Regions from separate parts of the Actinomadura kijaniata genome, predicted to be linked through region 2. Evidence: predicted binding sites of a transcription regulator. Region 2 holds the regulator's gene; the other holds the start of a gene.
The links. The regulator HrcA, encoded in region 2, represses chaperone genes, less so after heat shock. The targets are predictions, from matches to a motif close to TTGGCACTCTCNNNNNGAGAGTGCCAA.
Positions count from the first base shown of each region.

Region 1: a site for HrcA is predicted at 10,848-10,874, ahead of groL (chaperonin GroEL). Genes of this name have one in related genera too.

Region 1 covers NZ_JACJIA010000002.1:55,885-71,501, forward strand. The annotation lists gene HNR61_RS07370 (coiled-coil domain-containing protein) at 1-153, opposite strand, end outside; gene HNR61_RS07375 (4Fe-4S single cluster domain-containing protein) at 150-728, opposite strand; gene HNR61_RS07380 (hypothetical protein) at 1,006-1,293, shown strand; gene HNR61_RS07385 (DUF4407 domain-containing protein) at 1,290-2,759, shown strand; gene HNR61_RS07390 (acyl-CoA dehydrogenase family protein) at 2,761-3,912, opposite strand; gene HNR61_RS07395 (PspC domain-containing protein) at 4,052-4,390, shown strand; gene HNR61_RS07400 (MFS transporter) at 4,395-5,753, opposite strand; gene HNR61_RS07405 (metallopeptidase family protein) at 5,936-6,286, opposite strand; gene HNR61_RS07410 (metallophosphoesterase family protein) at 6,310-7,860, shown strand; tRNA gene HNR61_RS07415 (tRNA-Glu) at 7,935-8,007, shown strand; gene HNR61_RS07420 (hypothetical protein) at 8,635-8,859, opposite strand; gene HNR61_RS07425 (hypothetical protein) at 9,501-9,989, shown strand; gene HNR61_RS07430 (TetR/AcrR family transcriptional regulator) at 10,068-10,655, opposite strand; gene groL (chaperonin GroEL) at 10,964-12,589, shown strand; gene HNR61_RS07440 (MarR family winged helix-turn-helix transcriptional regulator) at 12,645-13,181, opposite strand; gene HNR61_RS07445 (lytic polysaccharide monooxygenase) at 13,409-14,191, shown strand; gene HNR61_RS47390 (DUF305 domain-containing protein) at 14,176-14,799, shown strand; gene HNR61_RS07455 (APC family permease) at 15,039-15,617, shown strand, end outside.
Region 2 covers NZ_JACJIA010000001.1:1,349,798-1,365,414, forward strand. The annotation lists gene HNR61_RS06410 (LysR family transcriptional regulator) at 1-429, opposite strand, end outside; gene HNR61_RS06415 (hypothetical protein) at 499-1,041, shown strand; gene HNR61_RS06420 (RNA 2'-phosphotransferase) at 986-1,525, opposite strand; gene rpsT (30S ribosomal protein S20) at 1,643-1,912, opposite strand; gene lepA (translation elongation factor 4) at 2,168-4,006, shown strand; gene HNR61_RS06435 (Uma2 family endonuclease) at 4,236-4,985, shown strand; gene HNR61_RS06440 (DUF4870 domain-containing protein) at 5,036-5,527, opposite strand; gene HNR61_RS06445 (hypothetical protein) at 5,637-6,506, opposite strand; gene HNR61_RS06450 (hypothetical protein) at 6,707-7,174, shown strand; gene hemW (radical SAM family heme chaperone HemW) at 7,178-8,389, shown strand; gene HNR61_RS06460 (hypothetical protein) at 8,568-9,257, shown strand; gene HNR61_RS06465 (hypothetical protein) at 9,254-9,940, shown strand; gene HNR61_RS06470 (DUF4870 domain-containing protein) at 9,966-10,667, opposite strand; gene HNR61_RS06475 (DUF3097 domain-containing protein) at 10,698-11,513, opposite strand; gene hrcA (heat-inducible transcriptional repressor HrcA) at 11,677-12,690, shown strand; gene dnaJ (molecular chaperone DnaJ) at 12,691-13,827, shown strand; gene HNR61_RS06490 (16S rRNA (uracil(1498)-N(3))-methyltransferase) at 13,929-14,660, shown strand; gene HNR61_RS06495 (hypothetical protein) at 14,721-15,392, opposite strand; gene HNR61_RS06500 (SigE family RNA polymerase sigma factor) at 15,389-15,617, opposite strand, start outside.

The DNA.
Region 1 (15,617 bases), on a different contig from region 2:
GGCGAACACGCGGTCGGCCTCGGCGCGCTGCGCGCGGCGGACGTTGTCCAGCAGGGCGGGGACGTCGCGCTGCACGGCGCGCAGCCGCGCCGCCGCGGCGGCGGCCTGCCGCCACGCCGCCTCGTCCACCGTGATGCGCTTGGCTCCACTCACTGGGCGCTCCTTCCGTCGGCAGGCGGGTAGAGGGCGGCCATCGCGCGGGACGGAACGCCCACGAACAGCGCCTCGGCGCCGCGCATCCGCACCTCGATGCGGCGGGGGCCGCCGGTCAGGTCGACGTGGCGCAGCCGGTCGGTCAGGTGGTGGACGCGCTGGTTGGCGCTGCCGCGCAGGCCCCGGTCGTCGTCGCGGACCGCGACGTACAGGCCGTCGATCAGCACGTCGGCCGCGGCGAGCAGGGCGGGCACGCCGGGGTTCGGGGGGCGGTCGCGCAGGCGTTCCAGACGGTGCCCGGTGAAGCAGACCAGCGTCAGGTCCGGGCGGGCGCGGCGGGCCAGCCGGGCGGTCTCGGCCAGGCCCGCGGCCTGCTCCATCGGTTCCCCACCGGAGAACGTCAGGCCGGTGACGGCGGGGTCGGCGAGCAGTTCGGCCGCCAGGTCCACAGGGGCGACCCGGCGGGCCGGGACGTCGGGGATCCACTCGGGCGCGAGGCAGCCCGCGCAATGGAACGGGCAACCCTGCACCCAGACGACCGACCGGCGGCCGGGGCCGAGGGCGTGGGTGCCCACGCAGGTTTCCGCGACGTTGAGCATTCCGACCGTTCGGGGGTGCGGGGTGTTCCTGATGGTCGCCGGATTCTATGGGAAGCGATACCGGCGATTAATGGCCAGAGACACAAACAACGATGCTCCGGGGCGGCTTTTCGTTCGCCGTTGGCCGGATGCGGCCACATTCGCCGAAGGGTGTCGTCCGCCACAGAGAAGCGCTCCGGAACGCGCGCTATCCTGCCCGTCTTGTCGGCCCGACGAGTCCATCGACGGGAATCCCGGAAAAGAACAGGTCGGCATGGACCCAGCTCGTGAGGAAACCCCCCGTCCCCGGATCCGCGCCCTGACCCCGCCCTCGGTCGCCCTGAACGAGCCCGCCGTCACCCGGCACCGGCCGTTGCTTGCCGTGCTGCGCGCCCGCGTGAGCCGGTTCGCGCGCGGTCCGCTGGCGCGCCGCGTGCCGCCGCCCCGCCTTTCCGGCGCCCCGGCCCCGCCCCGGCTGCGCTGGCACGCCCCGCCGGCCCCGTTCACCCGCGCGCCCGTGCCGCGCGACCGCGCCGTTCCCCACGGAAAGCAGCGTCCATGAAGAATTCCCCGCGCTTTCGTCCACTGATCTGGCTGTCGGGCGCGCGACCGGAAATCCTCGCGCGCTGCCCCACCGAGGTGGGCAAATACCAGGGAATAGGCGCGGCGGTGCTGATCACCGCGGTGATGGCCGCGATTTCCATGGCGTTCGCGCTGGCGATGGCGGTGCGGGCCCCGCTGGCGGTGGCGGTCGTGTTCGCCACGCTCTGGGGTCTGGCGATCATGATGCTGGACCGGTGGCTGGTCACCACGGTCAACCGCCAGCCCCTCTGGTGGCAGACCGTGCTGCCGGCGCTTCCCCGGCTGCTGTTCGCGCTGCTGATCGGGTTCGTGGTGTCGACGCCGCTGACCCTCCAGGTCTTCGACCGGGAGATCCAGGCGGAGCTGGAGGTCATGAAGCGCGCCGGCGCCGACGGGAACGCCGCGGCGGCCGCCAATGGCTCCCTCGGCCGCCGCATCGCCGCTCTGGACACCGAGGCCAAGCAGCTGGAGCGGACGATCGCCTCCGGCGGCGACACCGGTGCGGACCTGAACGCCGACCCCACCATCGTCGGCCTGCGCTCCCGCGAGGAGCAGGCGCTCAGGCGCGTCGCCGACGCCCGCAAGGGACTGCTGTGCGAGTTGGGCGGCTCCGGCCGCTGCCGCGCCGGCGAGGGCCCCCTCGCCCGCGAGCGCCGCCGCGAGCTGACCGCCGCCGAGGCCGAGCTGAACGACGTCCGAACCCAGATCGCCGACCGCCGGGACCAGCTGCGGCGGCAGGGCACCACCGCCCGCGCCGAGAACCTCCGGGCCGCCCAGGAACGCCTGGGGAAGGTCCGCCCCGAGCTGGCCACACTCCAGCGGCAGCAGAACGAGCTGAACGCGGGCTTCGCCGCCCGCAACGCCAACGCCACCGGCCTGCTCAAGCGCCTGGAGGCGCTGGACCGGCTGACCGACCGCTCCGGCACGCTGTTCTGGGCGCACCTGCTGCTGATGCTGCTGTTCACGTCGATCGAGATCCTGCCGATCTTCGTGAAGCTGCTGCTGTCGCTGATGCCCCGCCAGAACCTCTACGAGCGGATCCTGGAGGACGAGGAGAGGTGGCGGCACCTGGTCGCCCGCGAGCTGGGCCGCCGGGAGCAGAACGCCCAGATCCTGGCGGGCGAGGACATCCTCACCCAGGCCCGCCTGCTCCGCGAGGCCCGCGACGCCGCCCTGCCCCGCATGGTGGAGGCCACGGTCCGCGCCGAGCTGGAGATCGCCCAGGCGGCCCTGCACCACTGGCGCGACCGCGAGCTGCGCGACCTGCCGGGCAACATCGACCACTACGTCTCCGCCGACGCGTTCCCCCAGGCCACGCCGCCCGCGCCGCCTCCGCCGCCGTACGCGCCGCCGCCGAACGGCAGCGTTCCGCCGCCCCGTCCGGCCCCGCCGTCCAACGGCACGCCCCCGCCGGGCTTCCGGCCGCCGCCCCGACCCCACCCGTAGGTCAGCGGTAGGCCGCGATCCCGGTGATCGCCTGTCCCAGGACCAGCGTGTGGATCTCCTGGGTGCCCTCGTAGGTCAGCACGCTCTCCAGGTTGTTCATGTGGCGGAGCACCGGATATTCGAGGGTGATGCCGTTCGCGCCGAGGATCGTCCGGGCCTGGCGGGCGACGTCCAGCGCGGCGCGGACGTTGGCCAGCTTGCCGAACGACACCTGCTGCGGCGTCACCCCGGGCCCGTCCTTCAGGCGCCCGACGTGCAGCGCCACCAGCCCGGCCTGGCCGAGAGCGACCTCCATCCAGGCCAGCTTCTCCTGCGTGAGCTGGAACCCCCCGATCGGCCTGCCGAACTGCTCGCGCGTCCTCGCGTACTCCACCGCCGCCTCGTAGCAGGAACGGCCCGCGCCCACCGCGCCCCACAGGATGCCGTAGCGCGCCTCCGACAGGCAGCCCAGCGGGCCCTTCAGGCCGGTGACGTCCGGCAGGACCGCGTCGGCGGGCAGGCGGACGTCGTCCAGGACCAGTTCGGAGGTGACCGAGGCGCGCAGCGACAGCTTCCGGTGGATGTCGGAGGCCGTGAAGCCGGGGGTCCCGGCGGGCACCAGGAAGCCGCGGACGCCCTCGTCGGTGCGGGCCCACACGACCGCGACGTCGGCGACCGACCCGTTGGTGATCCACATCTTGGCGCCGTTCAGGATCCAGTCGGAGCCGTCGCGGCGGGCGCGGGTGCGCATGTCGCCGGGGTCGGAGCCGCGGTCGGGCTCGGTCAGGCCGAAGCAGCCGATCGCCTCGCCCGCCGCCATCCGCGGCAGCCACTCGTTCTTCTGCGCCTCCGACCCGTACTTGTGGATCGCGGCCATCGCCAGCGAGCCCTGCACCGACACGAAGCTGCGCAGCCCCGAGTCGGCGGCCTCCAGCTCCCGGCAGGCGACCCCGTAGGCGACCGCGCTCGCCCCGGCGCAGCCGTACCCCTCCAGGTGCATGCCGAGCAGGCCCAGCTTGCCCAGCTCGGGGGCCAGCTCCCGGGCGGGGAAGGTCCCCTCCTCGAACCACCCGGCCACGTGCGGCGCGACCCTCTCGGCCGTGAACGCCCGCACGGTGTCGCGGATCATCCGTTCCTCGTCGGTGAGCTGGTCATCGACGCGCAGCACGTCCATGAGGGGTCCTTCCTTCCACCGGGGTCCGCCGTCAGGGTACGGCGGGCCCCGCCTCCGCCGCGGGTCCGGGGTGCGGTCAGGGACGGGTCAGGGCCGTTCCCCGATGCGGCCGCCGGTCCCCGTGGCGCACCATCGGGTCATGGACATGAACAAGGACATCGCCCCGACCGACCGCAAGCTGCGCCGCACCCGCGACGGCAAGATGGTCGCCGGGGTGTGCGCCGGCGTCGGCCGCTACTTCGGCGTCGACCCCAACCTCGTCCGGCTCGGGCTGGGCGCGTTCACCTTCTTCGGCGGCGCCGGGATCGCGCTGTACGCGATCGCCTGGCTGGTGATGCCGGAGGACGGCGCCCCCGCCTCGGTCGGCGAGGACCTGCTGAAGAAGGCCGAGGAGTCGCCCGCCGTACAGGACATGATCACCAAGGCGAAGGTCAAGGCCAGGGAGGTCCACGAGAAGGCCACCAGCAAGACCGCCTGACCCCTCACGGGGCCGACGCGCGCCGATCCCCCGCGTACGACGACCGGCCGTTCGCCCGCGCCTCCTCCGAACGGCCGGGGGCCCGCACGGGGGCGGGTTCGGACCGGTCGCGGATCGCCGCGATCACCGTGCCGCGGACCTGGTTCCAGTTCACGGCGAGGATCGCCGCGGCCGACAGCCCCAGCGCGCCCGCCAGCGCCACCACCGTCTCGGGGCCGAGCCGCTGCGCCGCCGCGCCGGCCGCCAGGATCCCGCAGCCCTGACCGGCGAGGATGCCGGACTGGGCGAGCCCGAACGCCTGGGCGCGCCCCTCCGCCGGGACCTCCGCGACGAACGCCGCGTTCGCCGCGAGCTGGTAGGCGCTGCCGACCCCGGACAGCGCCCACAGCGCCAGCACCGCCCACAGCGGCGGATGCATGGCCGAGGCCACCAGCGGGGCGCACGCCAGCATCGCCATCCAGCCCATCGACCGGATCCGGTTGGTGGGCCGCACGAACCGGCTGTAGACGAACGCGCCCAGCACCATCCCCGTGGGCATCGCCGACATCAGCAGCCCCACCGTCACGGGGCTGCCGTCGAACGTCGCCGCGTACGGCGCGGCCAGCCCCTCGGGGACCACGTAGAACCCGCACAGCCACGCGAACGACACCAGCGCCCGCAGCGTCGGGTCGCCGAACACCAGCCGCGCCCCGTCGCGGGTGCCCCGCCACAGGCCGAGCGACTGGCGCCCGCGCCGCTTGGGGGCGGGCCGCCGCCGCGTCCCCGCCAGCAGGATCAGCGCCGACACCGCGAACGTCAGGGCGTTCAGCGCCAGCGCCCGGTGCTCGCCCACCGCCGCGATCACCGCGCCGCCCGCCACGAACCCGACCATCTGGCTGGCCTGGTGGGTGATGTTGTTGATCGCGGACCCGGCGACGTAGCGGTCGCCGTCCAGCACGTCCGGCAGCACCGCCGCCCGTGCCGCGCTGAACGGCGCGCCGAGCAGCACCGTGGCGAACACCAGCGCGCTCAGCGCCCACATCGACAGCCCCGGCACCGCCATCAGCCCGACCAGCGCGGCGCGCAGCACGTCGCACACCACCATCACGGTGCGGCGCGGGAACAGGTCGGCCAGCCCCGACAGCACCGGGCCGCCCACGATCGGCGGCAGGTAGGTCAGGGCGTAGGTGAGGGCGGTGAGCAGCGCCGAGCCGGTGTTGCTGTAGACGAGCACCGCCAGCGCGACCTGCGCCAGCTGGTCCCCGACGAACGACAGCGCCTGCGCCGCCCAGAGCGCGCGGAACTCCCCCACCGCGAACACCTCGCGGTAGGTGGCCTGGGCCTCCGGGGGACGCCGGTGCCGCCCGGTCTGCTTTTCCGCCACGCGCGCTCCAGTTCCGTCCGGCGCTCGCCGGGCGACACTCCCATTAACTCACGCTGCGTGGTAGTTATGTGACCCAGAGTGGGCAATTGGCGGGCACCTTTGCCGTCCCGTGATCTGCCGGAACGCGCGGTATCGCCCCCGTGGGGACCGCCCCCCACCTCGCCGTTCGGGCGCCGCCGGACTCAATATCCGAGCTGGTGCAGCCGGTCGTCGTCGATTCCGAAATGATGCGCGATCTCGTGGACCACCGTGATCCGGACCTCCTCGACGACGTCCTCGGGGCTGTCGCAGATCTGCAACGTCTCGTTGCGGTAGATCGAAATGTGATCGGGCAGGACGCCCGCGTACCAGTCACCGCGCTCGGTGAGGGGTACGCCCTGATAAAGGCCGAGCAGACCGGGCTCGGGGGCGTCGTCCTCGACGACGATGACGACGTTGCGCATGAGTGCGGTCAGCTCGGACGGGATGGTGTCGAGGGCCTCGGCCACCAGGTTCTCGAACTCGTCCCGCGACATATCGATCACGCCCACCATTGTGCGCGACCGAAGGAGGAATCGTGCCCGTCCGGACCTCCGTCCGGCTCCCGTCCGTCCTGACCGGGCCCCGCGCCCGCCGGACCGCCCGGATCCTCGCCGTGATCGCCGTCGGCCTGCTCGGCGGCATGATCGGCCTGCTGCTCGGCGGCCGTGTCGAGACCCCCGTGGGACCCACCGAGGTCTCCCTCCACCTGCGTCCCTCCTGGTCAGGCGGCACCACGGTGCAGATCCCCCCGCTGGGCGCGCTCCACATGGACACGCACGAGGGCCCGTTCCAGCTCCGGGCCTCGGTCGCCGAACTGCACCCCGAGCCGGCCCGCAAGCTGATCGAGGACGGCACCGCCCTCGAAAAGATCACCGATCGGATCGCCGCCGACCTGCGCCACGGGATCATCGTCCTGCTCCTGCGCGCGCTCGGCCTGGCACTGGCGGCGTCGTTCCTGGCCGGGCTGCTGGTCTTCCGGTCCTGGCGGCGCGCCCTGCTCGGCCTCGGCTCGGCCGTCGCCGCCGCGCTGGTGATCGCGCTGGCGACCTGGGCGACGTTCGACCCGCGTTCGATCGCGCAACCCCGCTACACGGGCCTGCTGGCCAACGCGCCCCAGCTGGTCGGCGACACCCGCAACATCGTCGAGCGCTTCTCCGCCTACCGCGTCCAGCTCGCCCGCCTGGTCGGCAACGTCTCCAAGCTCTACTCCGCCACCTCGACCCTGCCGACCTACGAACCGGACCCGTCCACGATCCGCGTCCTGCACGTCAGCGACATCCACCTCAACCCGGCCGCCTGGAACGTGATCCGTTCGGTCACCACCCAGTTCCAGGTCAACCTGATCATCGACACCGGCGACCTGGCCGACCACGGCAGCAAGCCCGAGGACCGCTTCGCCGACGACATCGGGACCCTGAAGGTCCCCTACGTCTACATCCGCGGCAACCACGACTCCCGGGGCACCCAGCGCGCGGTGGCCCGCCAGAAGAACGCCATCGTCCTCGACGACGCCATGCGCGAGGTCCAGGGCCTGCGGATCTACGGCATCGGCGACCCCCGCTTCACCCCCGACAAGACGACCCGCGACGACAACGTGGGCACCGACCAGCTCCGCGCGCTGGGCCGCACCCAGGCCGAGAGGCTGCGCGCGTCCGGCCAGACCCCCGACCTGATCGCCGTCCACGACCCGGCCCAGGCCGAGGGCTACTCCGGCCAGGCCCCCCTGCTCCTGTCCGGCCACGCCCACAAGCGGAACACGAAGCTCCTGCCCACCGGGACCCGCCTGTTCGTCCAGGGCTCCACCGGAGGCGCGGGCCTGCGCGGCCTGGAGAACGAGCAGCCGACCCCCATCGAGCTGTCGGTCCTGTACTTCTCCCGCACGTCCCACCGCCTCCAGGGCTGGGACGACATCCGCCTGGGCGGCCTCGGCCTGACCTCCGCCCAGATCGAACGCCACCTGGAACCGTCCCCCGACCGCCCCATCACCCCGACCCCGCAGACCCCGCAGAGTCCACAGAGCCCGCAGAGTCCGAGCACACCCCCCGCGACCAGCACCGCGACCCCGACCCCACGCGAAGGGGCATAACCGTTTGCACGTCGCCCCTGGTTGTCCCCTATGCTGGCCTAGTGAAGGGTTGCGACTCCAACCGCGACCCTGGGGCCCCCTTCGTCTAGCGGCCTAGGACGCCGCCCTTTCAAGGCGGTAGCGCCGGTTCGAATCCGGTAGGGGGTACAGCGCGCATGGGTCCGCGGGGGCCGTGATCATCGATCACGGCCCCCGCGGCCGTTTTGCGGGCGGCCGGACCGCCACCATCTCCGCTGGCACGGAAACGGGTTCGATCCTCGTCCACCAGTCAGTGAACGAGAGTGACGGCTTCCGCGCGCTCCAGCGGCGCGCCTGGAGCAGAACGACGACGGGCAGGTCCGCGGAAGCGGGCCTGCCCGTCGTCGTAACCCGGTGGACTCCCCCGATCGCCGGAGGAGATGTCACCAGATGCACATGCGAGTACGCCGACTCCGGTCAGCGCGGGACGGCGGCGTTCCTCCCGCGATTCAGGACGCGGCCCGGAGGAACTAGGGGACGACTGCCTGCGGGCTCCTCGGCCCGTAGGTCAGAAAAATTGTCGTGGGCGAATCTCTGCCGATACAGGGGCAGGCGGGTGCAAGCCCAGCTCGCGGCACTGGGCGAACATCGTCGTCTTGGTCAGCTTGGGGCGGGCCGGTGGCGGGAACTCCGCCGTCCGGGGAGTCCGGTCGCGTTCGATCGCGTCGTCGGGATCGGTGCGCTACGCCGACCGCTGGCGCGCGGGGGCGTTCTCAAGGGTGAGGCCACCCGCGGGTGGCGGGACCGGAGTGCGTCTCAGAGCTTTTCGAGCTTGGCGAAGGGAGTGGCGATCCGGACCTTCTGCGGCCCGAAGTCCACGAGCACGGCTGCCTCGTCGACGCCGATGACCATGCCCAGGCCGTACTTGTCGTGCGTGACCCGGTCGTTGACCTCGAAGCGCTCGACCGGCGGAGGCGGCGCCGGAGCCTTGAACGGGCTGGTGGGAAGGTGACGTTTTGTGACTGCACGGGAAGTTTTCATCAAGCCCAGTATGCGTTGTCTTGGGGTGTCTATAGGACTCGTGCGGCCAAGTAAGTGCGATCAAGTTCGCATGACTCGGCGGCGGTGTCCGCCGATGCGGCCGGGACCGGGCTTCGGCGGTGGACAGCGGTGCGGGTGGACAGACCAGGCCGACGGCCACCTTTCGATGCGCTGACCTGGGCCAACACCGCGTAGGCAACCGGGCGGTATGCAGGGTCTGTCGAGTCGGAACCTAGCGTGTACCTGTTGATGCGAAGCCTACCTACACCCCGGCTTTCCCGCACCACCCCACGCCGATCCAGTGTTGGACCGGCAACAGCACCTTCCTCACGGCCGGCGCCGTCACCCTGGCCGGTGCCGCGTTCACCGGTCTGTGGCCGGTGAGGTCCAGACCGGCGAACGCCTTCGCGCCGTCCACGGCCTACCCCGCCCCCGCCTCTGAGCGCGTGTCCCGAACCTCGCCGAGGCGGCAGCGTCCGGGCCGTCCCGCTGGGACGGATATCACCCCAGGTCAGCGGGCGGGACGTCCCGCCGGGTCCCGGGGGACGCCCGACCTCTGTCGGGCCGGGGGCGGGGGCTGGTCGGATCGGTGACGGCGGCACCCCCGCCGCCGATCCCGACCACCTCCCTGGAGGAGTCCCGTGCCTACCGCACTGACGTCCCGGGCCGCTCTGCTGGGCCTGGCCACCGCCGCCACCCTGACCCTGGGCCCGGCCCTGCCCGCCGCCCAGGCCCACACCGCCCCGCCGGCCCCCTCCCCCGCCGCCGCCACGCTCGACTCCGCGGCCCCCGGCACGGCCGTCGCCACGCTGCTGGGCACCCCGACCGGGGTCAAGGCCAAGGGCGAGTGCGCCCGCTGGCAGAAGAACTACGCCAAGACGCTGCAGGTGCGGCCGTGCCTGAAGAAGAAGAACGGCCGGTACCAGCCCCAGGGCGCCTGGCAGAACCTGACCAACAAGAAGATCACCGTCCGGTGGATCCTGCGGTACAAGACCACCCGGTACGGCGCCTGGAAGATCTGCAAGCAGGGCAAGGGCCCGCTCAAGCCCAAGCAGCACTGGGTCACCTGGTGCGGCTGGTACAAGAAGGTCTACGACGTCCGCACCACCGGCACCGTGGTCAAGCGCTGACCCGTCCCTCACCGGCGCCCGCCCCGGTCCTCCAGCGGACCGGCGCGGGCGCCGCCGCTCCCCCGTCCGTCGCGCCGGTCAGGGGTGGAGCACCTGGCGCAGGGCCTCGGCCAGGATCTCGGCGAAGGGCCGGGGATCGGTGCTGTCGAGCCAGTGCCGGCCCGCCACCCGGACGGCCCCCGCGACGGCCGCGGCCAGCACCGCCGGGCGCAGCTCGCCGGCGTCGCCGCCCAGGCGTTCGGCGATCGCGGCGGCCAGCGGCTCCTCGGCCATGGCGAACGCCTTCAGCGCCTCGCCCTGCAACGACGGCGTGGACATGATCATCTTCAGTCCGCCCCGGTCCGGCTCGGGATCGGCGAAGACCTCGGTCACCGCCGCGATGACGGCCTCGTCCAGCGGCTCCCCGGCGGGCCGGGCGCTCAGCGCGCGGCCCAGCCGCCGGGCCTGGTCGGCCTGGAAGGCGCAGATCGCCTCCTCGCGGCTGGAGAAGTAGTTGTTGTAGGTCCGGGGGGCGACCCCGGCCGCCTCGGCGATGTCGCGGACCCGCACCAGGGCCAGCCCCTCGGGGCCCTTCTCCAGCGCCAGCCGCAGCGCGGCGGCGCTGATCGCCTCGCGGGTGGCCTGCTTGTTGCGCGTCCGCATGTCGTGGGCTTCGTCGGCGAACATGTGCGGTCGAGGAACGGCTGGTCGGGGCGTGGCAGCCGACCGCCGGTCCCGTACCCCCCTCCGGATCTCCTCAGGTCAACGGTGGATTGTTCCATGGCGGGCCGCGCCCGTCCGGCAATGCGCCACTTCTTTGTTGCGCTACACGCACTATATGCGTGGCACGCAACTTTCGGCTAGGGTACGAACCGTCGCCTGGCACTCGAACCAGGCGAGTGCCAATCACGGTGGCGTGCCGGGACGGCGAGGTCCGTCGGGCCGTCCGTCGCGGGCGCCGTCCCGGAACGCCGCCCAGAACCGCAGGAGGAGCGATGGCTGCAAAGATGATCGCGTTTGACGAGGAGGCCCGGCGCGGTCTCGAGCGCGGCATGAACCAGCTCGCTGACGCCGTCAAGGTCACCCTTGGCCCCAAGGGCCGCAACGTCGTGCTGGAGAAGAAGTGGGGCGCCCCCACCATCACCAACGACGGTGTGTCCATCGCCAAGGAGATCGAGCTCGAGGACGCCTGGGAGAAGATCGGCGCCGAGCTGGTCAAGGAAGTGGCCAAGAAGACCGACGACGTGGCCGGTGACGGCACCACCACCGCCACCGTGCTGGCCCAGGCGCTGGTCCGCGAGGGCCTGCGCAACGTCGCCGCCGGCGCCAACCCCATGTCCCTCAAGCGCGGCATCGAGGCGGCGGTCGAACGGGTCAGCCAGGAGCTGTCCAAGCTCGCCAAGGACGTGGAGACCAAGGAGCAGATCGCCTCCACCGCCTCCATCTCGGCCGGTGACGTCCAGATCGGCGAGATGATCGCCGAGGCGATGGACAAGGTCGGCAAGGAAGGCGTCATCACCGTCGAGGAGAGCAACACCTTCGGGCTGGAGCTGGAGCTCACCGAGGGCATGCGCTTCGACAAGGGCTACATCTCGCCCTACTTCATCACCGACACCGACCGGATGGAGGCCGTCTTCGAGGAGCCCTACCTGCTGATCGTCCAGGGCAAGGTCTCGGCCAACAAGGACCTGGTCCCGGTGCTGGAGCAGGTCATGCAGACCGGCAAGCCGCTGGTGATCATCGCCGAGGACGTCGAGTCCGAGGCGCTGGCCACGCTGCTGGTGAACCGGATCAAGGGCGTGTTCAAGTCCGTGGCCGTCAAGGCCCCGGGCTTCGGCGACCGCCGCAAGGCCATGCTCGGCGACATCGCCACCCTGACCGGCGGCCAGGTCGTCTCCGAGGACATCGGGCTGAGGCTGGAGTCCACCACCCTGGACATGCTCGGGCGGGCCAAGCGGGTCGTGGTCACCAAGGACGAGACCACCCTCGTGGACGGCGCCGGTGACGCCGGCGAGATCGCGGGCCGGGTCAACCAGATCCGCGCCGAGATCGAGACCACCGACTCCGACTACGACCGCGAGAAGCTCCAGGAGCGTCTGGCCAAGCTGGCCGGCGGTGTCGCGGTCATCAAGGCCGGCGCGGCCACCGAGGTGGAGCTCAAGGAGCGCAAGCACCGCATCGAGGACGCCGTCCGCAACGCCAAGGCGGCCGTGGAGGAGGGCATCATCCCCGGCGGCGGCGTGGCGCTGCTCCAGGCCTCGAACGGGGCGTTCGAGAAGCTGGAACTGGAGGGCGACGAGGCCACCGGCGCCAACATCGTCAAGCGCGCCCTGGAGGAGCCGCTGAAGCAGATCGCCGTCAACGCCGGCCTTGAGGGCGGCGTCGTGGTGGAGAAGGTCCGCAACCTGACCCCCGGCCACGGCCTCAACGCCGCCACCGGCGAGTACGTCGACATGTTCGAGGCGGGCATCATCGACCCGGCCAAGGTGACGCGTTCGGCGCTGCAGAACGCCGCCTCCATCGCGGCGCTGTTCCTCACCACCGAGGCCGTCATCGCCGACAAGCCCGAGAAGAACGCCGCCCCGGCCGACGGCGGCGACATGGGCGGCATGGACTTCTGACATTCCCGCGCCCCGGCCCCTTCCCGGAGGAGGCCGGGGCGGTGCCGGACGCCTCTCAGGGGGGCGCGTCGGTGGGGGAGGAGGTGGCCCGCTTGAGGATCTCGTCGATGTCGATCTCGCCGAGGACGGCGTCGAAACGGGTGATGAGCGACAGCAGGAAGCGCCGCACGGCCGGTTCGTCGGCCTCGTCGACCACGTCGTACAGCTCCCAGAAGTAGGGCTGCATGCGCTCGGCGGTCATCGCGACCAGGCCGCGGCCGGTCTCGGTGATGTGCAGCCGGACCACGCGGCGGTCGTGTTCGTCGCGGCGACGTTCGACATGCCCGTAGCGCGCCAGGGTGTCGGCGACGGTGGTGAGGGTGGCCGGGCTGACCATCAGCGTTCTGGCCAGGTCGCTGGGGCGCTGCCCGTCCCTGCCGTCGAGCGCGCGCAGGACCAGGAAACCGCTGGGGCTGACCCCGGTGTGCTCGACCAGTTTGGCGAACACCGGACCCGACTTCTGGGCGGCCAGCGCGAACAGCCGTCCGATGGGCCACTGCGCCACGGGACCGAGTTCGTCCAGGTCACCGAGGCCGAGATCGCGCAACTCCATGCCCCTCTTCTTAGCCTTCTGATTTTTAGCTGTCAATTCTTTAGGCACCTAAGTAATTCCGGGCGAAATCCCCGTCCTGCCCGGTCAGGCCCGGCCGGCCGCACGTTCATGATCACTTTTGGGGCTCTTAAGGAGGTCTTAGGACGCTCGTCGTTACCGTCCTGACGGTGATCGTGGCCGTCGGACGTTCCGGCGGTCCTCCCCCTACGACACTTCGGAGGCCTCGCATGCGCAGGTTCGTCGCCTATCCGCTCGCCGCCGTCGCGGCCGCCGGGTCGACGCTGGTCGTCGCGTCCCCGGCGTCCGCGCACGGCTACGTCTCCTCGCCGCCGAGCCGGCAGGCGCTGTGCGCGCAGCGCGCCGTGCCGGACTGCGGCCCCGTCCAGTTCGAGCCGCAGAGCGTGGAGGGCCCCAAGGGGCTGCGCAACTGCCACGCGAACCTCGGCCAGTTCGCCGTGCTGTCCGACGAGAGCCGCAACTGGCCGGCGAAGGCCGTCGGCACCAAGGTGACCTTCAAGTGGGCGCTCACCGCGCGGCACCGCACCAGCTCCTGGGAGTACTTCGTCGGCGGCACCCGCGTCGCCGTCTTCAACGACGGCAACCGCCAGCCCGAGGCGGTCGTGACGCACGAGGTCGATCTCGGCGAGTTCCCGGGGCGGCGCACCGTCCTCGCGGTGTGGAACATCGGCGACACCCCGATGGCGTTCTACAACTGCGTCGACCTGAACGTCGGCGGCGGCTCGGATCCCAGGCCCACGACCCCGCCCACCACCCCGGCCCCCCAGCCCACGCCGACGACGTCGCCGACCTCCACCCCGACCACCCGGCCGACCGCCCAGCCGACGCCGACCGGCACCTCCGGGACGGGGCGGCGGTGGGAGGCGGGCGTGACGTACCGCATCGGCGACGAGGTCACCCACGACGGCGTCCGGTACCGCTGCCGCCAGTCCCACACGGCGATCCGCAGCTGGGAGCCGCCGTTCACGCTGGCCCTGTGGCTGCCGCTGTGAGCCCCCGTCTCGGACGCCGCGCCGTGGCGCTGGCGGCGCTGGCCCCCCTGCTGCTGACGGCGTGCGGTACCGGGGCCGGCACGCCGAAGGCCGGACACGGGCACGGGCACGGGCGCCCCGCCGCCAACGCGGCGGCCGCGCCCGGTCACAACGACGCCGACGTGATGTTCCTGCAGATGATGATCGAGCATCACCGGCAGGGCCTGGAGATGGCCCGGCTGGCCGCCGGCCGGGCGCCGCGCGAGGAGGTGCGCAGGCTGGCCGCGGCCGTCGCGGCGACGCAGGCCGACGAGGTGCGGACGATGCGCTCCTGGCTCACCCGCTGGTCCGAGCCGACCACGGTCGACCACGCGCCGGGCGCGCACGCCGACCACGGCGGCATGCCCGCCACCGGGGAGAAGGAGATCCGCGCCCTGCGCGGCGCGAAGGGCGCCGAGTTCGAGAACGCGTTCCTCAGCCTCTTCCTCGCCCACCAGCACAACGCGGTGAAGATGGCCCGGACGGAGACGAGCAGGGGCGGCGACGCCGAGACCAAGGCGTTCGCCCAGCGCGTCGTGGAGTCGCGGTCCGACCAGATCCGGCAGATGCTCGGGCTCCTCAACGCCTGAGACGTCCAAGGCGGGCGTCGGCGCGATCCGCGCCGGCGCCCCGGCGGCGCGTCTCCCCGTGCCGGCCGGACGGTGGCGCGCCCCCCGCCCCGAACGGAAGATCAACCCATGCGGCCCGGGGGTAGGGCCGCCGAGGGCGGGGACACCCTGACGATCACGGTCGGTGAATCGCCGTGCGGGCGCGAGCGCGGATAGCATGCACCGTTTTGTCGGCCACGGGGGGCAAAGGGTGAGAACGGGTGAGTAGCACCGAGGTCCAGCCTTCGAGCGGTTCGTCGGTGCGGCGCTGGCTGTTGCAGGGACTGCAGCACCGGCCCGGTCGCAGGACGGGGCCGCACCGGCGGCCGGTGCCCTCGCACGAGGACGTGCCGCACAAGCAGCACCGCTGGTGGCAGGTGATGTGCCTCACCGGCGTGGACTACTTCTCCACCCTGGGCTACCAGCCGGGCATCGCCGCGCTCGCGGCGGGCGCGCTCAGCCCGGTCGCGACGCTGATGCTGGTGGCGCTCACGCTGTTCGGGGCGCTGCCGGTGTACCGGTCGGTGGCCGGGCAGAGCCCGCACGGGCTGGGGTCGCTGTCGATGCTGGAGAGCCTGCTGCCCGGCTGGCGCGGCAAGCTGCTGGTGCTGGGGCTGCTCGGGTTCGTGGCGACCGCGTTCATCGTGACGATCACCATGTCGGCGGCCGACGCCACCGCGCACCTGCTGCACAACCCGTTCGTCCCGCACTGGATGGACGGCTGGCAGGTCGCGGTCACGCTGGCGCTGATCGCGGCGCTGGGCGCGGTGTTCCTCGTCGGGTTCAGCGAGGCGATCTCG
Region 2 (15,617 bases):
CACGCCCAGGTCGGCGCGGCCGGTGCGGACGGCCGCCAGGGTGCGGGCGCGGTCGCCGTTGACCAGGCGCGGGCGGGGCGCGGCCGTGCGGACCGCCTCGCCCAGCAGGTACAGGAACGCCCCCTCGCCCGCCGCCAGGACCGGGACGCGGCCCGGGGAACGGCCCTGCACCTCGGCCAGGAACGCGGTCGCCCGGTCGTCCAGCTCGCGCGCGAACCGCGCCACCGCCTCGCCCTCCGGCGTCAGCGTCAGCCGCCGCCCCTCCTTGCGGTACAGGGGACGGTCCAGCGTCTCGGCCAGCTTGCGCACCTTGACGTGCAGGGCGGGCTGGGAGATGTGCAGCTCCTCGGCGGCCCGGGTGAAGTTGAGATGCTTCGCGAACACCGCGAACGACGCCAGCGCGTCGGTGGAGAGCCGGCCCAGTTCCATAGACAGAGACTATGGCTCCGGGGCCGATCCATAGTTCTGTTCGAGTGGTGCGGCCCCCAGGCTGAGACCATGAACACCACGGAACCACCCCGGCTCGGGGTCGACTTCGGCCGGGTCGTCCACGGCGGCCCGCTCGCCCCCGGCGACGCCGACACCGCCTTCCTGAGCGGCGGCTTCGCCGAGGCCCTCGCCTCCCCGGCCACCGAGGGGGCCTTCGAGGCCCTGCCCCGCCTGGTCGCGCTCTTCGAGGGGCGCGCCTGGATCATCTCCAAGTGCGGCGAACGCGTGCAGCGCCGCACCCTGGCCTGGCTGGACCACCACGACTTCTACCGCCGCACCGGACTGCCCCGCGGCAACGTGCGGTTCTGCCGCAAACGCGCCGACAAGGCCGTCCACTGCGCCGAACTCGGCATCACCCACATGATCGACGACCGGGCCGACGTCCACCGCGCCCTGGCGGGGACCGTGCCGTACCGCTATCTGTTCGGGCCGCAGGCGGGACCCGCGCCCGAAGGCGTGCGCACCCCGCTGACCTGGGCCGAGACCGAAGAGATGATCAACGCAGATATCCGGGCGGCACCCGCTCCACGAGCCACACGCCGTTCGCGCTGACCCGGAACTCGTGACCGTCGGCGGCCATCGCCGCCGCGTCCACCACCAGCACCACCGGACGCCCCCGGCGCGCGCCCACCCGCCGCGCCGTCTCCGCGTCCGGCGACAGGTGCACCGCGTGCCGCTCCATCCGGCGCAGCCCCTCGCGGCGGATCGCCGCGACCGCGCGCTCGGTCGTCCCGTGGTAGAGCAGCGGCGGCGGGGCGGTCACCGGCAGGTCCAGGTCCACCTGGACCGTGTGCCCCTGGCTGGCGCGGATCCGCCGCCCCGCGGGGTCGAACGCGTACCGCCGCTTGTCGTTGGCCGCCACCACGTGCTCCAGCTCGTCCCGCGTGAACGGGAAGCCGTGCCGCGCCGCGGCCGCCAGCAGCTCGTCCACCTCGGCCCAGCCCTCGGGCGACAGCGTCAGCCCGATCCGCTCCGGCCGGTGGCGCAGATGCTTGGCGAGATATTTGGAGATCTTCACCAGGCGGCGTTCGTCCATGTGGTCGTCCCCGGAGAAAGGCGGCACGGAGGAGGACAGCACGACGAGGCCGTGGTCCCCGAGGGGATCACGGCCTCGTCGAGAGCGTGACGTTCACCCGGCCGCGGCCGGGTGCGGTCACTTGGCCTGGAGTTCGGCGGCGCGCTTGGCGATGGCCGACTTGCGGTTGGCGGCCTGGTTCTTGTGGATGACGCCCTTGCTGGCGGCCTTGTCGAGCTTGCGGGCGGCGTGGCGCTGGGCGGCGATCGCCTCCTCGACGTTGCCAGCGTCAGCGGCCTCGCGGAACTTGCGGATGGCCGTCTTCAGCTCCGACTTGACGGCCTTGTTGCGAAGGCGCGCCTTCTCGTTCTGCTTGTTCCGCTTGATCTGGGACTTGATGTTAGCCACGTCGTAGAGCCTCAGCTTGTAGGTTGCGATCTTCACCTGCCACCGAGGGGTGGACAGGCATCAACGAACGTTGAACGGGGCGGACGGTGCCCCGGGGCACGACGCTACGCCACACGCAGTGGCTCAGCTTACCAATCCCGCGCGCGGGCCCAAAACCAGACGGGCTGCACGGAGCACCGCGCGGAACATGGGACTATGGGATAAGGCAAGATCTGCCAGTTCCCTGCCCACCCGCGAGTTTGCGAACGGACCCCGGTGCCAGCGCCTGAGCCCAACAAGACCGACCCCGCGATCATCCGCAACTTCTGCATCATCGCGCACATCGACCACGGCAAGTCGACGCTCGCCGACCGGATGCTGCAGTTGACGGGGGTCGTCGAGGAGCGCCAGATGCGCGCCCAGTACCTCGACCGCATGGACATCGAGCGCGAGCGCGGCATCACGATCAAGAGCCAGGCGGTCCGCCTCCCCTGGACCGTCGACGGCCGGGAGCACGTCCTCAACCTGATCGACACGCCCGGCCACGTCGACTTCTCCTACGAGGTGTCGCGGTCGCTGGCGGCCTGCGAGGGCGCGGTCCTGCTGGTCGACGCCGCGCAGGGCATCGAGGCGCAGACGCTGGCCAACCTGTACCTGGCGCTCGACGCCGACCTGCACCTCATCCCGGTCCTCAACAAGATCGACCTGCCGGCCGCGCAGCCGGAGAAGTACGCCGAGGAGCTCGCCGGGATCATCGGCTGCGACCCCTCGGACGTGCTGCGGGTCTCCGGCAAGACCGGCGAGGGCGTCGCGGAGCTGCTGGACCGGATCGTGGCGACCGTGCCCGCGCCGGTCGGCGACCCCGACGGCCCGGCCCGCGCGCTGATCTTCGACTCGGTGTACGACACCTACCGGGGCGTGGTCACCTACGTCCGGATCATCGACGGGCACCTGTCGCGCCGCGACAAGAGCCTGATGATGTCCACCGGCTCGGCCCACGACACCCTCGAGGTCGGCGTGATCTCGCCCGAGCCCAAGCCGGTCGGCGGCCTGGGCGTCGGTGAGGTGGGCTACCTGATCACGGGCGTGAAGGACGTGCGGCAGGCGCGCGTTGGTGACACCGTCACCACCTCCGGGCGGCCCGCCGCCGAGCCGCTGGGCGGTTACCAGGACCCGAAGCCGATGGTGTTCTCGGGCCTGTACCCGATGGACGGCGACCAGTACCCCGACCTGCGCGACGCGCTGGACAAGCTGCGGCTGAACGACGCCGCGCTGGTCTACGAGCCGGAGACCTCGGCGGCGCTGGGCTTCGGTTTCCGCTGCGGGTTCCTCGGCCTGCTGCACATGGAGATCGTCCGGGAGCGGCTGGAGCGCGAGTTCAACCTCACGCTGATCTCCACCGCGCCCAACGTGGTCTACAAGGTGGTGATGGAGGACGGCTCCGACCACGTCGTCACCAACCCCAGCGAGTTCCCCGAGGGCAAGGTCGCCACGGTCTTCGAGCCGGTCGTCCGGGCCACCGTCCTCACCCCCTCGGACCACATCGGCGCGATCATGGAGCTGTGCCAGGGCCGCCGCGGCGTGCTGCTGGGCATGGACTACCTGTCGGAGGACCGGGTCGAGATCCGCTACACGCTGCCGCTGGCGGAGATCATCTTCGACTTCTTCGACCAGCTGAAGTCCCGCACCCGCGGCTACGCCTCGCTGGACTACGAGCCCAGCGGCGAGCAGGAGTCCGACCTGGTGAAGGTGGACATCCTGCTCCAGGGCGAGTCGGTGGACGCGTTCAGCCAGATCGTCCACAAGGACAAGGCCCGCGAGTACGGCCTGATGATGACCTCCAAGCTCAAGGAGCTCATCCCCCGGCAGCAGTACGAGGTGCCCATCCAGGCCGCGATCGGCTCGCGCATCATCGCCCGCGAGAACATCCGCGCCATCCGCAAGGACGTCCTCGCCAAGTGCTACGGCGGCGACATCTCCCGTAAGCGCAAGCTGCTGGAGAAGCAGAAGGAGGGCAAGAAGCGGATGAAGACCATCGGACGGGTCGACGTCCCGCAGGAGGCCTTCGTCGCCGCGCTCAACACGGCCGAGCCGGCTGACAAGCCCAAGAAGTAGGCGGTGCTGGGGCGGGCAAGAAGCGGATGCTGTGTCTCTTGCGGACGGGTCGATATCCCGCAGGAGACCTTCGTCGCGGCGCTGAACACGGCCGAGCCGGCCGACAAGCCCAAGAAGTAACGCTTTCGCGGACATCCCCGGGACGCCGTGCGCCCCGGGGATGTCGCGTTTCCCGGGGGATCGCGCAAAGCGGTGGTGACGGGCTGTCCGCGAGAGGAGACTGGGCGTTGTGAATCACACGCTGCTGCACCAGGTCCTGGTCTCGGACCTGGTGGTCCCGATCGGGCTCGCCGAGGAGCCGGGGCAGGAGTCGCTCACCGGGTTCGGCGCCCGGCTGTCGGACGACACCTGGATCCGCTGCGACCTGATGGTCTACCGCGCGGACCAGGCCCGCGGAGACCTCTGGTACGTCCGGGGCGCCCCGCTGCTGGCCGTGGAGGTGGTCTCCGCCGCCTCCCGGATCCGCGACCTGGGGACCAAGAAGGACCTCTACGAGCGGTTCGAGGTGCCCGCGTACTGGGTGGTGGACGTCCGGGACGACGGGCCGCGGGTCCACGTCCACGAACTCGGCGACGACGGTCACTACGGCGAGGGGGTCGTGATCGCCGGGGGCCGGTCGGCCGCCCTGACCCGCCCCTTCCCGATCGAGATCGCCCCCGACAAGATCTTCGACCGGCTGCCCGGCCGCCCCGCCCCCCGAAGGAGTGCCACCGTGTCCGAACGGACCGCCGCCCGCCCCGCGGGCCCCGACCTGCCGGGCAGCGAGGAGCCGATCCTCATCGACGCGTTCGGGCACCGCTGGCCCACCGGCGCGGAGAAGGTCGAGCTGTGGGACGGCTGCCCGGTGTTCTACGGCGAGTGGGACGAACGCGACGTGGAGATCGCCGAACGCACCTACCCCGGCCGCGTCGTGCGCCTGGACCAGCCGCCCGGCGAGCCCGGCACGATGACGATCCTCCCCGGTCCGGCCGGGGACTGACGGGCGCGCCCCGCCGTCCCGCGCGGGACGGCGGGGCGCGGCCCGGGACCTTACTTGATCAAGGGCCAGGCCAGTACCGCGGGCACCTTGCGGAACTCGCCGCGGTTGGCCGCCCGCGCCGCGTAGACCAGGAACACCATGATCGCGGCGGTGAAGACCAGCGGCGCCCACACCAGGGGCGCGAACAGCAGCTGGAGCAGCAGACCCGCCACCCACACCACGAGCGACGCGATGCCCATGTTGAGGCCCTGCGCGGCGTGCCGGCGCACGAACGGCGAGCGCGCCCGTCCCAGGTAGACGACCGCCGGGGCGATCACCGCGACCAGGAACTGGCCCACGTACGCCATCAGCGCCCAGGTCTTCTCCTCGTCGCTGACCGGACCGAAGTGGCCGGGCTGCTGCGCGCCCCGGCCCTGCTGAGGCTGCTGCTGCCAGCCGCCCTGGGGCTGCTGCTGCCAGGCGTTGCCCTGCTGCTGCCAGGGCTGCTGCTGCCAGCCGGGCTGCTGACCGGGGCCGGGCTGCGGGGGAGGCCCGTAGGCCATGGGAGGGTCCTCCGAGTTCCTGCGGTGGCTGTTTGCGAAGTGTACGACTACTTCGACGCGCGCGGGGTTCGCAGGTTCCCGCGCGTCGTGGGGGATCCGCCGGGGGAGGTCACCGCCAGGCGTCCGCCAGCACGTCCGGCAGCCGCAACCCGACCGAGGTGAACCGGCCGCCGCGCTCGTCGGGACCGCCGAGGGTGAGGCCCATGGCGCGCAGGAGGTGGTGTCCGTGCCGGCGCTCGATCTCGTGGCCGAGCCCCTCCAGCAGCGCGACCACGTCGGCGGCGGGCTCGTCCAGCAGGTCGATGCCGTCCAGCCGGAACCGCAGCTCGGGGTTGCCGCCCCAGCCGGCGGGGCGCGTGCCGTGGACCTCGCCGAGGCGTTCCACGCCGTCGCCGCCGACCTGCGTGGACACGTGCAGCGAGCCGCGCCCGACCCGCACGCTGCGGTGGTCGTTCCAGCCGCACAGGAACGACGCGCGCGGCGGCGCGGTCCCGACCTGTCCGGCGACCGCGCCCAGGGTGGCCCAGGCGTCGGCGGCGAGCGTGGAGAACAGCAGGTGGTCGTCGGGCAGCACCGCGCCGCGCCCCGGCTCCAGCGTCACCACGAACGGCCGCACCTCGCCGGGGAACCGCGCCGGGTCCGGGTCGCGCAGCGTGACCAGGCCCTCCCACTCCACCGGGTCGGCCACCGCGAACCAGGTGATCTCGGCCTCCACGCCGAGCTCGGCGAAGGTCCGGTCGGTCAGCTTCCATCCGACCAGTTCGCGCAGGTCCTCGGCGTCCTGGGCCAGCCGCCGCCGCCACCAGGCGGGCGCCTCGTCGCGGCGGCCGCGTCCGCTCCACCGCACGCCCTGTCCCGGCAGCTCCCCGGTCTCCGGCTCGCCGTGCTCGGGGAACAGCGTCCACCGCCAGCCGTCCGGCCCGCCGGTCAGCACCACCCGCACGGGCTTGCGTCCGAAGTTCGCCCCCTGTTTCCGCACCCGGCCGACCCTATCCGCCGCGCCGCCCCCGACGACAGCGGATCTTGTGGCGGGTCGGCCGGAGACGCCCCGGAACGTCCCGGACGCGGCTCGCCGGGACACGCCGGTCGTCCCCGGTCCCGCGCCGGTCTGCCGGTACGGTCGGGGGAGCAGTCGTCTGGACGGGGCACGGGCGCCCCGGGGTATCGGAGGTTCGCAGGGTGACGCACTCCGAGCAGGTTCTCCGTACTCCGCGGGAACGGGAGACGGTGAACGGCGCGGTCCGCGCACTGCGCGCGGCCGCCCCGCTCGGCTGGACGAGGCTCGCCCTGGAGTTCCGCGCCACCGTCGGCATCGACAGCGCCCTGTTCGAGATCACCGGCCCGGACGGGGCCGTGCGCGCCGCCACCCCGCCCGGCCGCGCCGTCGGGAGGATGGACGAGCTGCGGCGGGCGATGTACCGGCGCGGCAAGGGCGCCTGGTTCACCGCCCGGCTGGAGGTCGAGCGGTCCGGCCGCTGGACCGTCGAGTTCGACTACGACGCCGAGCCCGACTTCACGCCCCCGCTGCCCCCGGCCGCCTACGCGCAGGACCTGGACCGGTTCCCGCGCGCCGAGGAGCACATCCCCGGCTGGCTGGGCGACAAGCTGCGCAGGGCCCGAGCATCGGGGAACGCGCGGCAGACTTGAGGGGTGCCCGCGACCCTTCCCGATGGTGACCCCGTACCCGCCGACGGGACGCTGCCCCGCAGCGCCCTGACGGGGCTGGGCGAGCGCCCGTTCGCCTTCTACGTGCACGTGCCGTTCTGCGTGACCCGCTGCGGCTACTGCGACTTCAACACCTACACGGCGACCGAGCTGGGCCCCGGCGCGAGCCGCGACTCCTACGCCGACACCGCCGTCGCCGAGGTCCGCATGGCCCGCCGCGTCCTCGGCGACGCCGACCTGCCCGTCCGCACGGTGTTCGTCGGCGGCGGCACGCCCACGCTGCTGCCGACCGGCGACCTCGGGCGGATCCTGAAGGCGATCGACGCCGAGTTCGGCCTGGCCCCGGACGCCGAGGTCACCACCGAGGCCAACCCCGAGACGGTCGACCGGGCCTACCTGGACGGCCTCCGCGAGGCGGGCTTCACCCGCGTGTCCTACGGCATGCAGAGCGCCCGCGAGCACGTGCTGAGGGTGCTGGAGCGCACCCACACCCCCGGCCGGGTCCCGCAGGTCGTGGAGTGGACCCGGCAGGCGGGCTTCGCGCACGTCAACCTCGACCTGATCTACGGCACCCCCGGCGAGAGCGACGACGACTGGCGCGCCTCCCTGGAGGCGGCCCTGGCCTGCGGCCCCGACCACGTCTCGGCGTACGCGCTGATCGTCGAGGAGGGCACCCGGCTGGCCGCCCAGGTCCGCCGCGGCGAGCTGGCCGCCCCCGACGACGACGCGATGGCCGACCGCTACCTGATGGCCGAGCGGATGCTCAGCGACCACGGCCTGACCTGGTACGAGATCTCCAACTGGGCCGCCTCGCCCGACGCGGCCTGCCACCACAACCTGCTCTACTGGACCGGCGCGGACTGGTGGGGCGTCGGCCCCGGCGCGCACAGCCACGTCGGCGGCACCCGCTGGTGGAACGTCAAGCACCCCGCCGCCTACGCCGCCCGCCTCGCCCAGGGCACCACCCCCGCGCACGCCCGCGAGGTCCTGGACGACGAGGACCGCCGCATCGAACGGATCATGCTGGAGCTCCGGCTGGCCGACGGCTGCCCGGCCGACCTGCTGGACGGGGCCGGGGCCCGCCGCGCCGTCGCCGACGGCCTGCTCGAACGGGCCCCCTACGAGGAGGACGGCCGCGCGGTCCTCACCCTGCGCGGCCGCCTCCTCGCCGACGCGGTCGTCCGCGACCTGACCTGAACCGCGGTGAGCTTTGTTTAACATCGCCGTCACATTTCGCGCCGACCGATGCAATAAAGGTTCGAATTAGTGCCTGGGCACTAGTGGCAGTGGGATTTCTGGTCCTGTTTCCCGGTGGTCGGCCGCTGTTAACCTTCGTCGCGTTCCAGTCGGAAATCGCTCAATGGAGGGCGAAAGCGTGACGCAGATTCTTCGCCGTGGCCTGGCCGTCGCGGCCGGGGCGGTGGTGGCCGGGGCCGTGCTGGCGCCGTTGCCCGCTCATGCGGGTACGGATGTCGAGGCGGCGTCGGCACTGGGCAAGAAGACGTTTTCCTACCCCTACTCGAAGGGGTACTGCTTCTATTCGAAGCCGTTGAAGAAGGCGATGAAGGTCCGGGTGTCGGGGAAGTTGCGTTATGTGCGCAACGCCTACAAGTTCAACCGCGGGATCCGGGTGCGTTTCCATGACCCGACGCTGGTGGAGCCGAAGGTGACATTGGCGACGGCGACCAAGTGCTCCGGCGGCCGGGCCGCCAAGGTCTCCAAGGCCAAGGTCGAGCAGCTCTGGTACGACTGGTCCTGCAAGACCAACGTCTCGGTCTTCGTCGGCCTGCCCTGGCAGGCGGGCGTCGGCGCCACCCGCTCGTGCGGCAAGACCAAGCGCGCGCACCGCTCGACCGGTTACGGCGCGGGTTCGGGCTTCGTCCAGCACAACTCGGGCGCGCCGGCCAAGTGGGGCTGGGGCCGCGACGGCAAGGGCATCAAGAAGGGCGGCAGGATCTGCCTGCACGGCGACGGCGCGGCGACCATCTGGTCCGGCAACCGGTCCGACAGCGTGATCAGGGCGCTCGACGTCTGCGTCCCGGCCTCCTACAAGGGCCTGTCGTGATCCGCCGTGGCCTGGCCGTCGCGGCCGGGGCGGTGGTGGCCGGGGCCGTGCTGGCGCCGTTGCCCGCTCATGCGGGTACGGACGTCGGGGCGGCGTCGGCGCTGGGCAAGAAGGCCTTCTCGTACTCCTACTCGGAGGGGTACTGCTTCTATTCGAAGCCGTTGAAGAAGGCGATGAAGGTCCGGGTGTCGGGGAAGTTGCGTTATGTGCGCAACGCCTACAAGTTCAACCGCGGGATCCGGGTGCGTTTCCATGACCCGACGCTGGTGGAGCCGAAGCTCACGCTGGCGACGGCGACCAAGTGCTCCGGTGGCCGGGCCGCCAAGGTCTCCAAGGCCAGGATCCTCCAGCTCTGGTACGACTGGAACTGCAAGTCCTCGGTCGGCGTCGTCCTCGGCCGGGGCAGCCAGTTCGGCGTCAGCCTGAGCGGCACGCGCTCGTGCGGCAGGACCAAGGTCGCCAGCCGCTCGACCGGCTACGGCGCGGGTTCGGGCTTCGTCCAGCACAACACCGGCGCGCCCGTCGGCTGGAGCTGGGGCCGCGACGGCAAGGGCATCAAGAAGGGCGGCAAGATCTGCGTCCGGGGCGACGCGGGCGCCACCATCTGGACCGGCAACCGGTCGGACACGGTCGTCAAGCCGCTGAAGGTCTGCGTCCCGGCCTCCTACAAGGGCCTGTCGTGACGGCGGGTACCGCCGCTTCCCGGGCTCAGCGGAACATCGGCCAGGCCATGAAGGCCGGGAAGCGGTAGTACTCGCCACGGTTGCCCGCGACCGCCGCCAGGATCAGGTAGACGATCATCGCGATCGCCTGGGCCGCGGTGGTGAGGATCCCGACGAGCAGGAAGATCAGGATGATGTTGACGAACATGTACACCAGCTGAGTGATCGCGAAGTTGAGGCCCTGGGCGCCGTGCCAGCGCAGGAACGGGGACTCGTCCTTCTTGATCAGGTAGACCAGCAGCGGCGCCAGGAACCCCAGCAGGAACTGGCCGAGGTGGCACAGCACCGCCCAGGTGCGGTCATCGGAACCGGCCGGGGCGCCGTACCCGTACTGCTGGCCGTGCTGCTGCCCGTACTGCTGGGCGTGGGGCTGCATCTGGCCGTAGCCGGGGGCCTGCCCGTAACCGGCGTACGGGTCGTAGCCGGACTGGGCGTAGCCCTGCTGCCCGTAGTCCTGCTGCCCGTACCCCGGCGGCGCGTAGGGCTGCTGGCCGTACCCCTGCTGCCCGTACCCCGGTTGCTGGTCGTACCCCTGCTGTCCGTAACCCTGCTGGCCATACCCCTGTTGACCGTAACCCTGCTGGTCGTGGCCCTTGTAGGGCTGCTGTTCCTGGCCGGGCCAGCCATGGCCCTGCTGGCCGGGGGTCGGTGGTTGCTGGTCGGGACGTTCCGGCGGGCCTTGCGACATGGCGGGCTCCTCGGTGGAGCGGACGGTGGCCTAGGGGGCGGTCACGAAGTCGATCAGCTCCTCGACCCGGCCCAGCAGGGCCGGCTCCAGGTCGGCGTAGGTCGTCACCGAGCCCAGGATGCGTTTCCAGGCGGCTCCCACGTCATCCCCCCAGCCGAGTGCGGCGAGCACCCCCTCCTTCCAGGGTACGCCGCGAGGGACGCGTGGCCAGGCGTCGATTCCGACGGCCGACGGCTTGACGGCCTCCCACACGTCGACGAACGGGTGCCCGCACACCAGAACGTGCGGCGACGTCACCCGGGCGGCGATCCGGCTCTCCTTGGAGCCCTCCACCAGGTGGTCCACCAGGACGCCCAGCCTGCGCCCCTCGCCGGGCCCGAACTCCTCGACGATGGCGGGCAGGTCGTCCACGCCCTCCAGGTACTCCACCACCACGCCCTCGACGCGCAGGTCGTGGCCCCAGATCTTCTCGACCAGCTCGGCGTCGTGCACGCCCTCCACGTAGATGCGGCTCTCCTCGGCCACCCGCGCCCGCAGCCCCCGCACCGCGACCGACCCCGACGCCGACCGCGCCGGTCCGGCGGGCGCCGCCGCCGGGCGCACCAGCGTCACCGGCCTGCCGTCGATCAGGAAACCCGCCTTGGCCAGCGGGAACACCCGCCGCTTGCCCAAGCGGTCCTCCAGCGTCACGCCGAACTTGTCGCAGGCGACCACCGCGCCGCAGAACCCGCTGGCGGGGTCCTCCGCCACCAGCCCCGGCTCGGCGGGCACCTCGGGGATCTGACCTTTGCGGGGCAGCCGCCAGTTCCCGCCCAGAACGTCGTTTCCGTAGTCCTTGCTCCGCACAGGCCAGCACATTAACCCGCCGGAACGCCGGGACCCGGAAGATCCTCGTCGCCGGGCGTGGCGGACGCCGCACGGGCGCGGCCCTCCAGAGTGGGCCCGCCGGGTCGTACACTTGGCACTCGAAAGTATGGAGTGCCAGTACGGGGGCAGGGGAGGTGACCACGTGCTCGACGACCGGAAACTCGCGGTCCTCCGCGCGATAGTCGAGGACTACGTCTCCACCAACGAGCCGGTCGGCTCCAAGGCCTTGGTGGACCGGCACAGGCTCGGGGTGTCCTCGGCGACCATCCGCAACGACATGGCGGTGCTGGAGGAGCAGGGCTACATCACCCAGCCGCACACCAGCGCCGGGCGGATCCCGACCGACAAGGGCTACCGGCTGTTCGTGGACCGGCTCTCGACCATCAAGCCGCTGTCGGCGGCCGAGCGCCGCGCCATCGAGACGTTCCTCAGCGGCGCCTACGACCTGGACGACGTCGTCGGACGCACGGTGAAGCTGCTGGCGCAGCTGACCCGCCAGGTCGCGGTCGTGCAGTACCCCTCGCTGACCCGCTCGACCGTGCGCCACGTCGAGCTGGTGCCCGTCGCCGTGAACCGGCTCCTGCTGGTGCTGATCACCAACACCGGCCGGGTCGAGCAGCGGGTGATCGAGACCCCCGGCCCGGTGTCGGAGGAGTCGATCGGGCACCTGCGGGCGCTGCTCAACACGTGCCTGGACGGGTGCGGGCTGAGCGAGGTCCCCACGGCCGTGGCGGAGCTGCCCGAGAAGGTGGGCGCCGACGACCGGCCGGTCGTGGCGTCGGTGCTGAGCGTGCTGCTGGAGACCCTGGTGGAGAAGCACGAGGAGAAGATCGTGTTCGCCGGGGCCGCCAACCTCGCGGCGGTGGACTTCTCCCGCAGCCTGCGCGACGTGCTGGAGGCGCTGGAGGAACAGGTGGTGCTGATGCGCTTGCTCGGTGAGGCCGGAGACTCCTCTAGTGTTACGGTGCGGATCGGCACCGAGAATCCCGACGAGGGACTCCGATCGACCTCGGTGGTCGTCGCCGACTACGGCGTCGGCGACCACACTCTGGCCCGGCTGGGAGTGCTCGGGCCGACACGCATGGACTACCCCGGCACGATGGGAGCGGTACGGGCAGTGGCACGCTACGTGGGACAGATCCTGGCGGGGTCGTAAGTGGCCAACGACTACTACGCGACCCTCGGCGTCGGCCGTGACGCCACGGCCGACGAGATCAAGAAGGCCTACCGGCGGCTGGCGCGCGAACTCCACCCGGACGTCAATCCGGATCCGGAGACCCAGGAGAAGTTCAAGGAGATCACCCAGGCCTACGAGGTGCTCTCCGACCCGCAGAAGCGGGAGATGTACGACCTGGGGGCCGACCCGTTCGCGCGGGGCGGCGCGGGGGCCGGCGGCGGCTTCGGCGGCGCGGGCTTCCCGTTCAGCGACATCATGGACGCCTTCTTCGGCACCGCCACCGCGCGCGGCCCGCGCAGCCGCGCCCGGCGGGGCCGCAACGCCACGCTGCGCGTCGAGCTGGACCTGAACGAGACGGCGTTCGGCACCACGCGCGAGCTGACGATCGACACGGCGGTGCTGTGCGAGACCTGCCACGGCGACGGCACCGCGCCCGGCAGCCACCCCGAGACGTGCGAGACCTGTCACGGGCGCGGCGAGGTCCAGCAGGTGCAGCGGTCGTTCCTCGGCCAGGTCATGACGGCCCGGCCGTGCCCGACCTGCGGCGGCTTCGGCAGCATCATCCGGCACCCGTGCTCGGAGTGCTCCGGCGACGGACGGGTCCGCACCCGCCGCACCGTCAAGGTCAAGATCCCGGCGGGCGTGGAGAACGGCATCCACATCCAGCTCGCCGGGGAGGGCGAGGTCGGCCCCGGCGGCGGCCCGCCCGGCGACCTGTTCCTGGAGATCGTCGAACGGCCGCACCCGATCTTCGAGCGGGAGGGCGACGACCTGCACTGCACCGTCGAGATCCCGATGACGGCCGCCGCGCTCGGCACCACCGTCACCGTGGAGACCCTGGACGGTCCCGAGGACGTCGACATCAAGCCCGGCACCCAGTCCGGCCAGGTGATCACCATGTACGGGCGGGGCGTGCGGCACCTCAACGAGAGCGGCCGCGGCGACCTGCTGATCCACATCAACGTGGAGACGCCGACCAAGCTGGACGAGGAGCAGGAGGAGCTGCTGCGCCGGCTCGCCAAGCTGCGCGGCGAGGAGCGGCCGCCGGGCAAGTTCGCGCCCGGCCACCGCAGCGGCGTGTTCTCGCGTCTCAAGGACGTGTTCAACCAGCACTGAAGAGAGACCGTGGCGGCCTATCACGAAGGCCGCCACGGGACGCCCCCGCCGCGTTGAGGGACCTCCCCCGCGCGGCGGGGTTTTCCGTATGAGGGGGTTTCATGAGTCCGCCGGTGTTCCTGGCCGAGGACGGCCTGCCCGACAGCGGCACGGTGGTCCTGGACGGCCCTGAGGGGCGGCACGCCGCGACCGTGCGGCGGATCGGCCCGGGGGAGCGGGTCGATCTCACCGACGGGGCCGGGACGCTCGCCGAGTGCGTGGTGACGTCCGCCGCCAAGGCGTCGCTCACCCTGGAGGTGCTGTCGCGGCGCGTGGACCCGGCGCCCAGCCCCCGCCTGGTGGTCGTGCAGGCCCTGCCCAAGGGCGACCGGGGCGAGCTGGCCGTGGAGACCATGACCGAGGTGGGCGTCGACGTGATCGTTCCGTGGTCGGCGTCGCGCAGCATCACCCAGTGGCGGCCCGAACGCCGCGACAAGGCGCTCGGCCGCTGGCGCACCGCCGCCCGCGAGGCCGCCAAGCAGGCCCGCCGCAGCCGCTTCCCCGAGGTCGCCGAGCTGGAGTCCACCAGGCAGGTGGCGCGGCGCGTCGCGGCGGCGTCCCGCGCGGTGGTCCTGCACGAGGAGGCCACCGAGCGGCTCAGCGCGCTGGAGCCGCCCGCCGGCGGCGACATCGTGGTGATCGTCGGCCCGGAGGGCGGGATCGCGGACGACGAGATCGCCGCGTTCACCGCGGCGGGCGGACGGACGGCGCTGCTGGGGCCGACCGTGCTGCGCACGTCCACGGCCGGCGTCGCGGCGGCGGCGGTCCTGCTCGCCGCGACCGGCCGCTGGTAGCGGGCAGGCGGCGGCGACCGTCCGCCGGCGGGGGCCGGACGGCGGGAACGGCAGGGGGGATCAGGGGTTGGCGGGGGCGTCCGGCTGCTGGCTGGAGTCCGTCGTCGGGGACTCGCTCGGGGCCGGGGTCGTGGGGTCCGTCGAGGTGGACGGGGTCGGCGTCACCGACGGGGTCGGCGTCGCCGTGGTCGGCGGCGGCGTGGTCGGGCAGGGCGAGCCCGACGGGGAGGCGCCGGTGGGGGAGCCGCCGGTGGCGGAGGTCTGGTCGGCCGGCGTTCCGGAGGTCTCCGCCGGGCCGCACGTGGCGGTGCCCGACGACGAGGGCTGCGACGAGGACGGGGAGCTGGTCGGCACGCCGCTGCCGTCGGTGCCGGAGGAGGAGCTCGGCTGGCCGGGGCCCGACGGGCTCAGCGTGCCCGTGCCGGATCCGCCGGGGTGGCCGGGACCGCCGTCGTCGGAGTGGCCGTTGCCGCTGACGGTCCGTTCGATCAGGCCGATGGTCTCCGGGGCCGAGACCCCGAGACCGGCGATCACCACGGCCGCGCCGACCGCCAGCAGCGGACGGGACCAGGTGGCGGTGAACCACTCCCAGCCGAACCGGCGGCTCCGGCGGTCGGCGATCCGGGTCCGGATGATCTCCAGGCCCTCGGCCGAGGGGCTGACCGTCTCCGCCTCCGCGTTCAGGGCCCGGCGCAGCACCTCGCCGAGCTCGTCGTGGGGGTCGGTGGTCATGAGAACTGCTCCAGGACGTTGCGTAGCGCGGCCATCCCGCGGGCGGTGTGGCTCTTGACCGCCCCCCGGGATATGCCCATGGTCTGGGCGATCTCCGCTTCTGACAAATCGGCGTAGTAGCGCAGGACGAGCGCCTCGCGCTGACGCGCGGGAAGCCGGTGCAGCGCCGCGACCACCGCCGAGCGCTCCAGCTCGCCGATGGCCCCGGCCTCCGCGCTGGGCGCG